Regions from separate parts of the Oceanobacillus sp. CF4.6 genome, predicted to be linked through region 1. Evidence: riboswitches for the same ligand, from Rfam matches in the RefSeq annotation. Region 1 holds a riboswitch; each other region holds the start of a gene.
The links. A riboswitch is a leader RNA that binds a small molecule or an ion and turns the genes downstream of it on or off. The one in region 1 is predicted to bind glycine.

Region 1 (3,287 bases):
TTCGGCGACTGAACATATATGCTTTCCTGCAACTTTCATCCACTATTAATATAATCCCGATAGCCATTAAGCCAAAAGGAAACGCTTTCAAAATATCATTTCAAACAATAGTACGGTTTAAATAGTAAAGCTACATCCTGTAATACAAGCTTACAAATATTCAGACTAATTATAATTATATACGTGATAATAAAGCTTTCACAATGTTAATACTTGTAATATTTGCAGCTAAAATAATTTTTTTCTAGAAGAATATACTATAAAAAATAGGGTTATCTTTTACAGGTGAGTTTCATCTTATATTAGTTAAACGATTGAATAAAATTTCCAACTTTAATCGGTTTAAGCGTTCCTTTAAATCGATTGCAACATTCATTCGTTTCTGTAATTTTGATTTTACCAGAATTCACAGAATATATCCATAAAAGTATAAATTAATTTTGACCATATCAACCCTAATTTTATTGGATGGGCTGAGCTATTGAGATATTAATCAGTATTTAGAAGATAAAAGATTTAGATAAGATCATCAAGTATCTTGGCCATGTTTGAAGGAGCTTTACCTCATATGTTCGGCTTGCGGAAAGATTGTTCGGTGTTATCAGCAAGGAACTGGGTTTCCTTTTTCGGCTCCCTGTATTATGAGGGGGATATCGTTGTCAGTGTCATTTCAGTTATAGATTCTATTACACGAACGAACCCATATGATACATAAATTGAAACTTATTTACTGGCGCGACTGTTTCAAACTTTTTACTGAATGCTGTAACTGGAGCACTCATTGTTGCGAATACGTATGTCCAAGTGTCAAGAGAATATAGTTCCTTCCAATCTGGGATATTATCAGTTGGCTATTTAATTGCTGTATTATCGATGATTCGTGTCGGTGAAAATATTGCAACGAAGTGGTCCAAGAAGGCCAATGATCTTAGCAAGTCTTTTAGTGGTGGTTGGAATAATGTTAATGACCTTTACAAACTTACCAAACTCGATTTATTCCATTGTTGTTTTTATTAGTTTTACAGTGAGTTATCGTTTATCTGATGAACTGGAATTGTCTGGGGATACGTTTTAACAGTTGTTAATTATATAGAAGGGAGATTTTTAGAATTAGGGAAGGTATGAATTTAACGATGTTTTGGTTACCATAAAGGTCTGCGCATCGTATGGGATTGGACTTTACGCGACACCATCCACAGATACAGTAGTAGCCAATGTTCCGGCAGCGAAGGCAGGAGAGGCGGCAGGTATCTATAAGATGTCTAGTACACTTGGCGGTTCATTCGGCTTAGCAATACCTGTTACTGTCTATAGTGCAGTCGAAAAGACTGGAAATATGGGAGCGGCCGCAAGTATAGGGTTGCTGGCAAATGCTGTTTTTGCTAGACTAGCTTTACTAGCTATAGTAACTATAATTCCAAAAGATAGTGTAAAGAAATCATTAGAATCAGGTATTAACGAACCATTGGAAGATAGGGAGAGTTTGCTCCTCAAAGTTGCAAAAAAAATAAACTAAGAGTTGACAATAATCTGATTTGATAATATTATAAAATGAGTAAAATATTTGTGAATAAATATTGTGGGAGAGAGTCAGGATCTGCTTAGCATTGATAGAGTAAGTACCTAAAAAGGGAGCTAATTAGGTTGATTTCCCCGAATAATTGTAAGCGCTTTTAATCAGGAGCCTAACTTGGCTGTAAAGGTCCTAAAAAGAAGGATTCCAGATATTACAGAAATTATGAGAAAGGATGGAAAGTCAGTAAACATCTGGATCCGATTTACTAAACTATTGTTCTGAAAATGACTAAAATTCAATATGAGCGGATGAATGTTGTGGGAGAGTGCTAGGAAAGAGCCACCGAAGGAGCAAGTTCCAAAAATACCCTTGGAACCAATCTCTCAGGTAGATAAAACCACAACAGGACGCACCTCTGGAGAGCGCATACCATATGCCACCAAAGGGGAAGACTCTTTAATAAAGAGTTAAACTCTCAGGTAAAAAGGACAGAGAAGGGATGAGAACGTTAGATACCCTTTTCTGTCCTTTTTTGTGTGCAAAATTTTACATAGCTTTTGCCATGGAAAAGATGTTTCGTGCTACGAAAAGAGGTATACGTGTTTCTCAGTAAGCTATATTTTTAATTTATGTTGAGTTTTAGCCGAAGAATTGCACGTAATTTAAAGGAGGAGTAAAAAATGGGTTTACAGCAAAATGATTCAACTATTTTTAAAGCCATTGAGAAAGAGCAACAGCGCCAACACCAAACACTAGAGTTGATTGCCTCGGAAAACTTTGTTAGTGAAGATGTATTAGAAGCAATGGGAAGCGTGATGACAAATAAATACGCAGAAGGTTATCCAGGAAAGCGTTATTATGGCGGATGCGAGTTTGTCGATGTAGCAGAAAAAACAGCTATTGATCGACTAACGAAGCTATTTGGAGCCAAATATGCCAACGTACAGCCACATTCAGGTGCACAAGCAAACTTAGCGGTTTTTTACGCGTTGCTTCAGCCTGGTGATAAGGTAATGGGCATGGACCTTTCCCATGGGGGACATTTAACGCATGGTAGTCCTGTCAGCATTTCCGGTAAATGGTTTGACATCGTGTCCTATGGAGTAAGAGAAGATACACAATTGATTGACTACGATGAGCTGGAAGCTATTGCCAAAAAAGAGAAGCCAAAATTGATTATTGCAGGGGCAAGTGCCTATCCAAGAACCATTGACTTTGAACGATTCAGAAAAATTGCAGACCAAGTTGGCGCGAAATTCATGGTGGATATGGCTCATATTGCTGGACTTGTTGCAGCTGGTGTTCATCCATCCCCAATTCCTTATGCAGATATAGTGACAAGTACGACACATAAAACATTAAGAGGTCCACGTGGCGGTGTTATTTTAACCAATGATGAAGAGCTGGCCAAAGCGGTAAATAAAGCCATTTTTCCAGGAATTCAGGGAGGGCCGTTGATGCATATCATTGCAGCTAAAGCGGTGGCATTCAATGAAGCTTTGCAGCCGAGTTTTAAGGAATATGCAGAGCAAATCATTACGAATGCTAAAGCCCTTGGCGAAGTTTTAAAGGAAGAAGGCGCAACACTTGTGTCTGGAGGGACCGATAATCACATTGTCCTTTTAGATGTACGTTCATGGAACTTAACAGGTAAGGAAGCAGAGAAGCTATTAGAAGAAGCGGGACTCACCGTTAATAAAAACACCATTCCATATGACCCTGAAAGCCCGTTTGTTACAAGCGGAATCCGCATTGGAACAGCGGCCTTGAC
Region 2 (3,287 bases), on a different contig from region 1:
ATACCATTGCAAATAAAATTGGGTCGCTCGATATTCCGTAAATACAATGACCTTCTCACCATCTAATGATTTAATCAATTCTACAATCTTATCTGCTTTTATGTGATGTGGAAGCTGCTCGATCTTGGATAATAAAGGCTTTATTACATTTTCATTGTTTTTCTGTTCCGCGATTTTACTTAATGACATATAGCATGCTTCGCGCGAAGAACAGATCTCTCTTAAATAAGTTATTTTTGAAAAAGTCGAGAATCCTAAAGAAATATTAACCAAGTGGTCGTACACATCGCGACTTGCCTCGGGGAAATCAAGCCAGATTGTTTCAATTTTGCGTTTCGATTCATTAAGATTGGTTGCTTTTCTTGTATTCCTGATCATAACCTTTTGAATCAACTGCTTTAAATATGGATCTTGTTCGAGCTTACTTCGGTCTTTTCCAAATTTATTAATAAACGATTCATAGCTTCCCAAATGTCCAGGTTTTAGAATTGTAATCAAATTAAATATTTCAATCAGACGATTTTGCACGGGGGTTGCGGTTAATAGTAAACAATATTTCTTTTTTAATGCACGGGCAAATTGATAGTTTTTCGTTTTATGATTTTTCAGCTTATGCGCCTCATCAATAAGAATGAAGTCATATTCCATCTCGAGAATCTCACCCTGATTCGGAGGACGTTTTGCAGTATCCAACGAAGAAACAATTACTGAATTATCCTTCCAACTGTAGTTCTTTCGATATGCTACTGCTGGAATATAAAATTTTTCATTCAATTCATTTACCCACTGATTGACAAGGGAAGCCGGAACCAGAATAAGGGCATTACGTACTAAGCCTCGAATCATGTATTCTTTTAAAATGAGTCCTGCTTCGATGGTTTTGCCTAAACCGACCTCGTCGGCCAATATTGCCCTGCCATTCATCCTTTCAATTGCTTGTTGTGCTACTTCGATTTGATGATCTAGAAACTCCATATGTGGAAGATACGCAAGCGAACGCAACCCGTTAAACGATGGGGCAATTGTCGTTAGTTCAGCTTGGTAAGCCATTGAAAAAAGTTCCCAACTGGAAATTTGCTCATCTTTCTCAATGACTGACTCTAGTCGATCTATAAAGGTTAATTCTTTCTCAATGTGAATAGAATCCATATAATAATTCCACTTCCTATTAATAAAATTTGGATTTTACTACAATTTTGTTTCCAATTATGATATAATTCAAAAAGAAATAGATTTTCTTGTTACTGTACATAGTATAACCAAATATGGATTTTTCATCAGCGAATGATTACAAGGGGAGAGCTTACGATTAGTAACGCCGAAGGAGCAAGTTAAGAGCGAATCTCTCAGGCAAAAAGACTCTTGTAGGACGCAACTCTGGAGAGTGTTTACAGTATGTAAACCACCCACGAAGCAAGTATCTGTACGGATTGGCTATTGTTTAAGTGCAGGTATGCAACTTTCTGGTTTAAGGACAGAGATTTCTTCAGTTTGGAAGAGATCTCTATTTTTGTGCATTTTTTTAACTAAAGAACAGGAGCGTGTTGGGATGAGTGAATTGAAACGTACACCTTTATTTCCTGAATATGAAAAACATGGGGCAAAGACGATTGACTTTGGAGGATGGGATCTGCCTGTACAATTTTCCAGCATTAAAAAGGAACATGAGGCAACTCGAACAAAAGCGGGGCTTTTCGATGTATCCCATATGGGTGAAATCTCTGTTCAGGGACAGAAAAGCTTGGAATTTCTGCAACATTTAGTAACCAATGATGTTGCAAAATTAGTTCCCTCTCGTGCACAGTACACGATCATGTGTTATGAAAATGGAGGAACGGTTGATGATCTGATTATTTATATGCTTGCAGTTGACGATTATTTGCTTGTTGTAAATGCAGCAAACACAGAGAAGGATTATGAATGGCTTGTACAAAACAATCAATACAATAGCGATGAGCTTTCCATTACAAACATATCAGATGATTACGTTCAATTGGCACTGCAAGGGCCAGAATCGGAAAAAATACTGCAAAAAGTTACGGAAACAGATTTAAGTGAAATTAAATTTTTTAGATTTATGGATCATGTTTTATTTACAGGTCTGAAGCAGCCTGCAATTGTTTCTCGCACAGGATACACAGGGGAAGACGGATTTGAAATTTATATTGAGAAATCGAAAGGACCCGCATTGTGGAATCTGATTATGGATGCAGGTAATAATACAGGTATTGAACCAATAGGACTTGGCGCCAGAGATACACTTCGTTTTGAAGCAACACTCGCCCTGTATGGTCAAGAATTATCAAAAGATATTACACCTGTTGAAGCTGGTTTGACATTTGCAGTAAAAGTGAATAAAGAAGCAGATTTTATTGGTAAAAATGTATTAAAAGAACAAGTTAGGAATGGGACAACAAGAAAATTGGTAGGAATCGAAATGATTGATAAAGGAATACCGCGTCATGGTTACCCTGTTTGGAAAGATAACGTGGAAATTGGATTTGTCACTTCAGGGACCCAATCACCTACACTGAATAAAAATCTTGGACTCGTATTGATCGATTCACAATTTGCAACAGAAGGTACTGAATTGGAGGTACAGGTAAGAAAACGCACACTTAAAGCTCGAATTGTAAAAACACCATTTTACAAACGAGATAAATAGAGGGGGAACTAGTAATGGAATTTCGTTATTTACCTATGACTGAAACCGACAAACAGGAGATGCTTGATACAATTGGTATTGAGTCAACGGATGAACTTTTCTCAGACATTCCAAACAGCGTACGTTTTCAAGGGGAATTAAATCTGAAGAAACCAGCAAATGAATATGAGTTAAAAAAAGAACTTACTGCGATGGCAAATAAAAATGCAAATTTAAGCGAGTATACTTCCTTCCTAGGTGCAGGAGTATATGACCATTTTATTCCATCTGTCGTGGATCATGTTATTTCACGCTCTGAATTTTATACTGCTTATACACCATATCAGCCAGAAGTCTCTCAAGGGGAACTCCAGGCAATTTTTGAATTTCAGACGATGGTATCCGAATTAACCGGTATGCCTGTAGCCAATTCCTCCATGTATGATGGTGGAACATCACTGGCAGAAGCAGTTAATTTAAGTGCCGCCCAAACGAAAAGAAAAAAAGTACTTGTATCCAAAGCGGTTCACCCAGAATCACGTGCGGTAATTGAAACATATGCAAGAGGTCAAAATGTGGAGATAGTGGAAATTGGATTAAATGACGGTTTAACTGATCTTGATCATTTGGAACAGGAATTGGA
Region 3 (3,287 bases), on a different contig from region 1:
CATTGGCTCCTGGCGTGTTGAAAACAACAATTCCGTCTTCCGTACACTTGTCGACCGGAATATTATTAACACCTGCTCCAGCGCGTGCAATTGCCTTCAAATTAGTGTCGAATTCCATCGAATGCATATTAAAACTACGAACAACAATTGCGTCCGGATGTTCAGATTCATTATCAATTGCATAATCACCGTTTTTGAAAACATTTAGCCCGTTGTCTGCGATATTATTCAATGTCTTTATTGTTTTAACTTTATCTAATGTTAGTGTGCTCATTTTCTCTCCTCTTTCTGTTCGTAGTTAGTTTCAAAATCGTTCATAAATGTAACCAATGCTTGAACTCCCTCTATTGGCATTGCATTATAAATGCTAGCACGCATACCTCCAACAGAACGATGCCCTTTTAACGTCTCAAGTCCCTTAGATTGTGCTTCCTTTATAAAGGCAGCATCCAATTCAGTAGAATCGGAAACAAAGGGAATGTTCATTAGCGAACGACTATCCTTACGCACCGGTGATTTAAATATAGAAGATTCTTCAAGCGCATGATATAGCATTTGTGCTTTCTTTCGGTTAATTTTTTCCATTTCCTTTAAACCACCGAGATTTTTTAGCCACTCAAAAACAAGCTTGGCCATATATATCCCGTATGTGGGTGGTGTATTATACAATGAACCACTCTCACTATGTGTTTTATAATCAAGCATAGCCGGGCAATTTTCCGGTGCGCGACCAATTAAATCTTCCCGAATAATAACAACAGTCAATCCAGCAGGGCCGATGTTCTTCTGTGCTCCTGCATAAATTAAACCAAATTTCGATACATCGATTTCTTCAGATAAAATATTGGATGACATATCCGCTACAAGTGGAACGTCCCCTGTATCTGGAATCTTTGAATAAGCAGTTCCTTCTATTGTATTATTTGTTGTAATATGCACATAATCTGCTTCTGGATCAATCATACTCTGGTCAACAGCAGGTATATATGTAAAGTTATCATTCTCTGATGAGGCGATGACACGAATAGTTCCAAATTTCTTAGCTTCTTTGATTGCTTTCTTTGACCATGATCCGGTATTAACGTAGTCTGCTTTTCCACTTTTACCAAGCAGGTTCATTGGGACAGTTGCAAATTGCTGTGAAGCTCCTCCTTGAATAAAAAGCACTTTATACCCTTCAGGAATAGCCATTAATTCTCTCAGCAGTTTTTCAGCTTCTGTTATAATATCCGTAAATAGTCCGGAACGATGACTTAATTCCATTACAGACATACCTGAATTTCTATAATTGACTACTTCTTCTTGAGCTTTTTCCAATACTTGCAGCGGGAGCATAGATGGACCTGCTGAAAAATTATATACTCGTTTCATGTTAACACCTCATCCTTATTATTCTTTCACCAAGAGATATAAAAAAAAGAGACTGGTCTCCCCAATCTCATTAAACATCAAATAACATAAAAGTAAGTGTTATTCTTCTGTCCTTTTGCCTGAGATCTTGAACCCTTCGGCGTTGCAATTATTCTTGCATCCTCTCCAGAAGCTGCTCCTGTTATAGTCTGACCCACAACAATCATAGCTTTTTAAACTATTCAATTATATAAGAATGTCATCGCCTCCTAATAGCACAAAGAGGTAAGGGGAAATTCTCCCCTTACCTCTGCCCAGGCGAACGACATTTCGATATCATATGCTCCCTCGCGGTTATCCGCGTTTCGCCAGTTGCATATGACCTTTAATTTGTTATAATCCTATCAAATTTTCCACTAAATTACAACCTATAAAATGAATTTCCTCCTAATCAGTCAAAATTTCTATTATGTATTTTAAAGTAGATCAATTATAAACACTATATAACAATAAATTTAATTTGCTTCTATGACAGCACGATTAGCCCTATTTACTTCATTGTGAATATCTTCCATAGTTTATTAGGTTACAAAAGTGTTTTCTTATGAATATCAAAAAGGACGTTATGGTATAGAAATATCATAGGAAGCCTCATTTTTAGTAAACGGATTAGCAATCAATTGAGGATATGTTTAAACAGCAGAAGTTTTCAGGTTAAAAAAGCGGATTAGTATGATTATTCATTATGAAAAGAGAAAGAATGGCAACAATAAGGTGTAATATTTCTTTGTATATGGGAGACGAAAATTATGTCATTACAGTTGCTTGAAATTTATGCCCCTAAGAACTTTTTAAATATAGAAGAAATAAAGGATCATTTTTCTGTTATTTCCTATTGGAACTCTGAGGAAGAGAAAGAAAAGTATTTAACACGGATTCTATTAGAGACCAATGATGTAGAACAAATGCTTGATTATTTGGAAAGGTTGCCTGGTGGTGAAGACGTTTATCAAGTTATGTTGCTGCCGGTACAAACATATCTACCTAGAAAAAAAGAGAAAGAAGAGGATGAAAAAAAGGACTTGCAGCGAGCAAGTCGGCACGAATTATATACGACAGTTCAAGGGTCAAGCCGTATAAGTGTCAGTTATATTTTGTTTATTATTTTCTCCGCTATCGTTGCTACGGTTGGCATTATAAAAAGCAGTCCAGCAATCGTCATCGGTGCTATGGTAATTGCCCCACTTATTGGTCCCGTAACAGCTATTTCATTTGCTTCCGTTCTCGGTGATTTTAAATTAATACGTCAGTCCATTATTACATCTCTAGTTGGAATAGGAATTCCAATAGTAATTGCCGCTATATTTAGTTTTTCCTTCGATCCACCCGTTTACAGCGATGAATTCCTTTCACGGACAGACATTCAAATTATTGATGTGATTGCAGCGCTCGTATCTGGTGCTGCAGGCGCACTTTCTTTTGTCAAAAGAAATACAGGCGCTCTTGTAGGTGTTATGGTTTCAGTAGCCTTGCTCCCGCCTGCTGTTGTATTCGGTATGATTCTCGGAACTGGAAATTGGGCTGCAGCTCTTGTCCCGTTTATTCTATTAATGGTCAACGTTTACTCGATACTTTTATCGGCTGTAATTGTTTTTTGGTTAAGTGGTATTAAACCAAACAATTGGCAGGATCTGCAAAAGGCGAATATATCCCGGAAACGTTCTCTCCTATTTATATTAACGATCACGGTCATACTTATAACAGCAATTCTTTTTATCAATTTTGTCTGATACAGGGGACTAGGGACAGGTTCATCATCGCTGTTTTACCGACTAACTAAAGACAAGGACCACCTTGTCCCTAATCAAGTTCTTGATATGCTGTTTGATATTTCCCACCAGCAGCAACTTCAGAATGGTACAATGCCTTAAGGGCGA

Region 2: linked by a shared signal. The riboswitch ahead of gcvT (glycine cleavage system aminomethyltransferase GcvT) and the one ahead of glyA (serine hydroxymethyltransferase) in region 1 are both predicted to bind glycine.
Region 3: linked by a shared signal. The riboswitch ahead of serC (3-phosphoserine/phosphohydroxythreonine transaminase) and the one ahead of glyA (serine hydroxymethyltransferase) in region 1 are both predicted to bind glycine.

Annotation. Positions count from the first base shown of each region.
Region 1 covers NZ_JBIMEX010000006.1:158,480-161,766, forward strand. The annotation lists gene ACHABU_RS11460 (hypothetical protein) at 1,259-1,516, shown strand; glycine riboswitch at 1,825-1,926, shown strand; gene glyA (serine hydroxymethyltransferase) at 2,197-3,287, shown strand, end outside.
Region 2 covers NZ_JBIMEX010000001.1:191,335-194,621, reverse strand. The annotation lists gene ACHABU_RS01080 (DEAD/DEAH box helicase) at 1-1,149, opposite strand, end outside; glycine riboswitch at 1,285-1,372, shown strand; gene gcvT (glycine cleavage system aminomethyltransferase GcvT) at 1,550-2,665, shown strand; gene gcvPA (aminomethyl-transferring glycine dehydrogenase subunit GcvPA) at 2,680-3,287, shown strand, end outside.
Region 3 covers NZ_JBIMEX010000005.1:157,481-160,767, forward strand. The annotation lists gene ACHABU_RS10165 (phosphoglycerate dehydrogenase) at 1-274, opposite strand, end outside; gene serC (3-phosphoserine/phosphohydroxythreonine transaminase) at 271-1,371, opposite strand; glycine riboswitch at 1,469-1,550, opposite strand; ZMP/ZTP riboswitch at 1,656-1,736, opposite strand; gene ACHABU_RS10175 (TIGR00341 family protein) at 2,160-3,140, shown strand; gene ACHABU_RS10180 (hypothetical protein) at 3,211-3,287, opposite strand, start outside.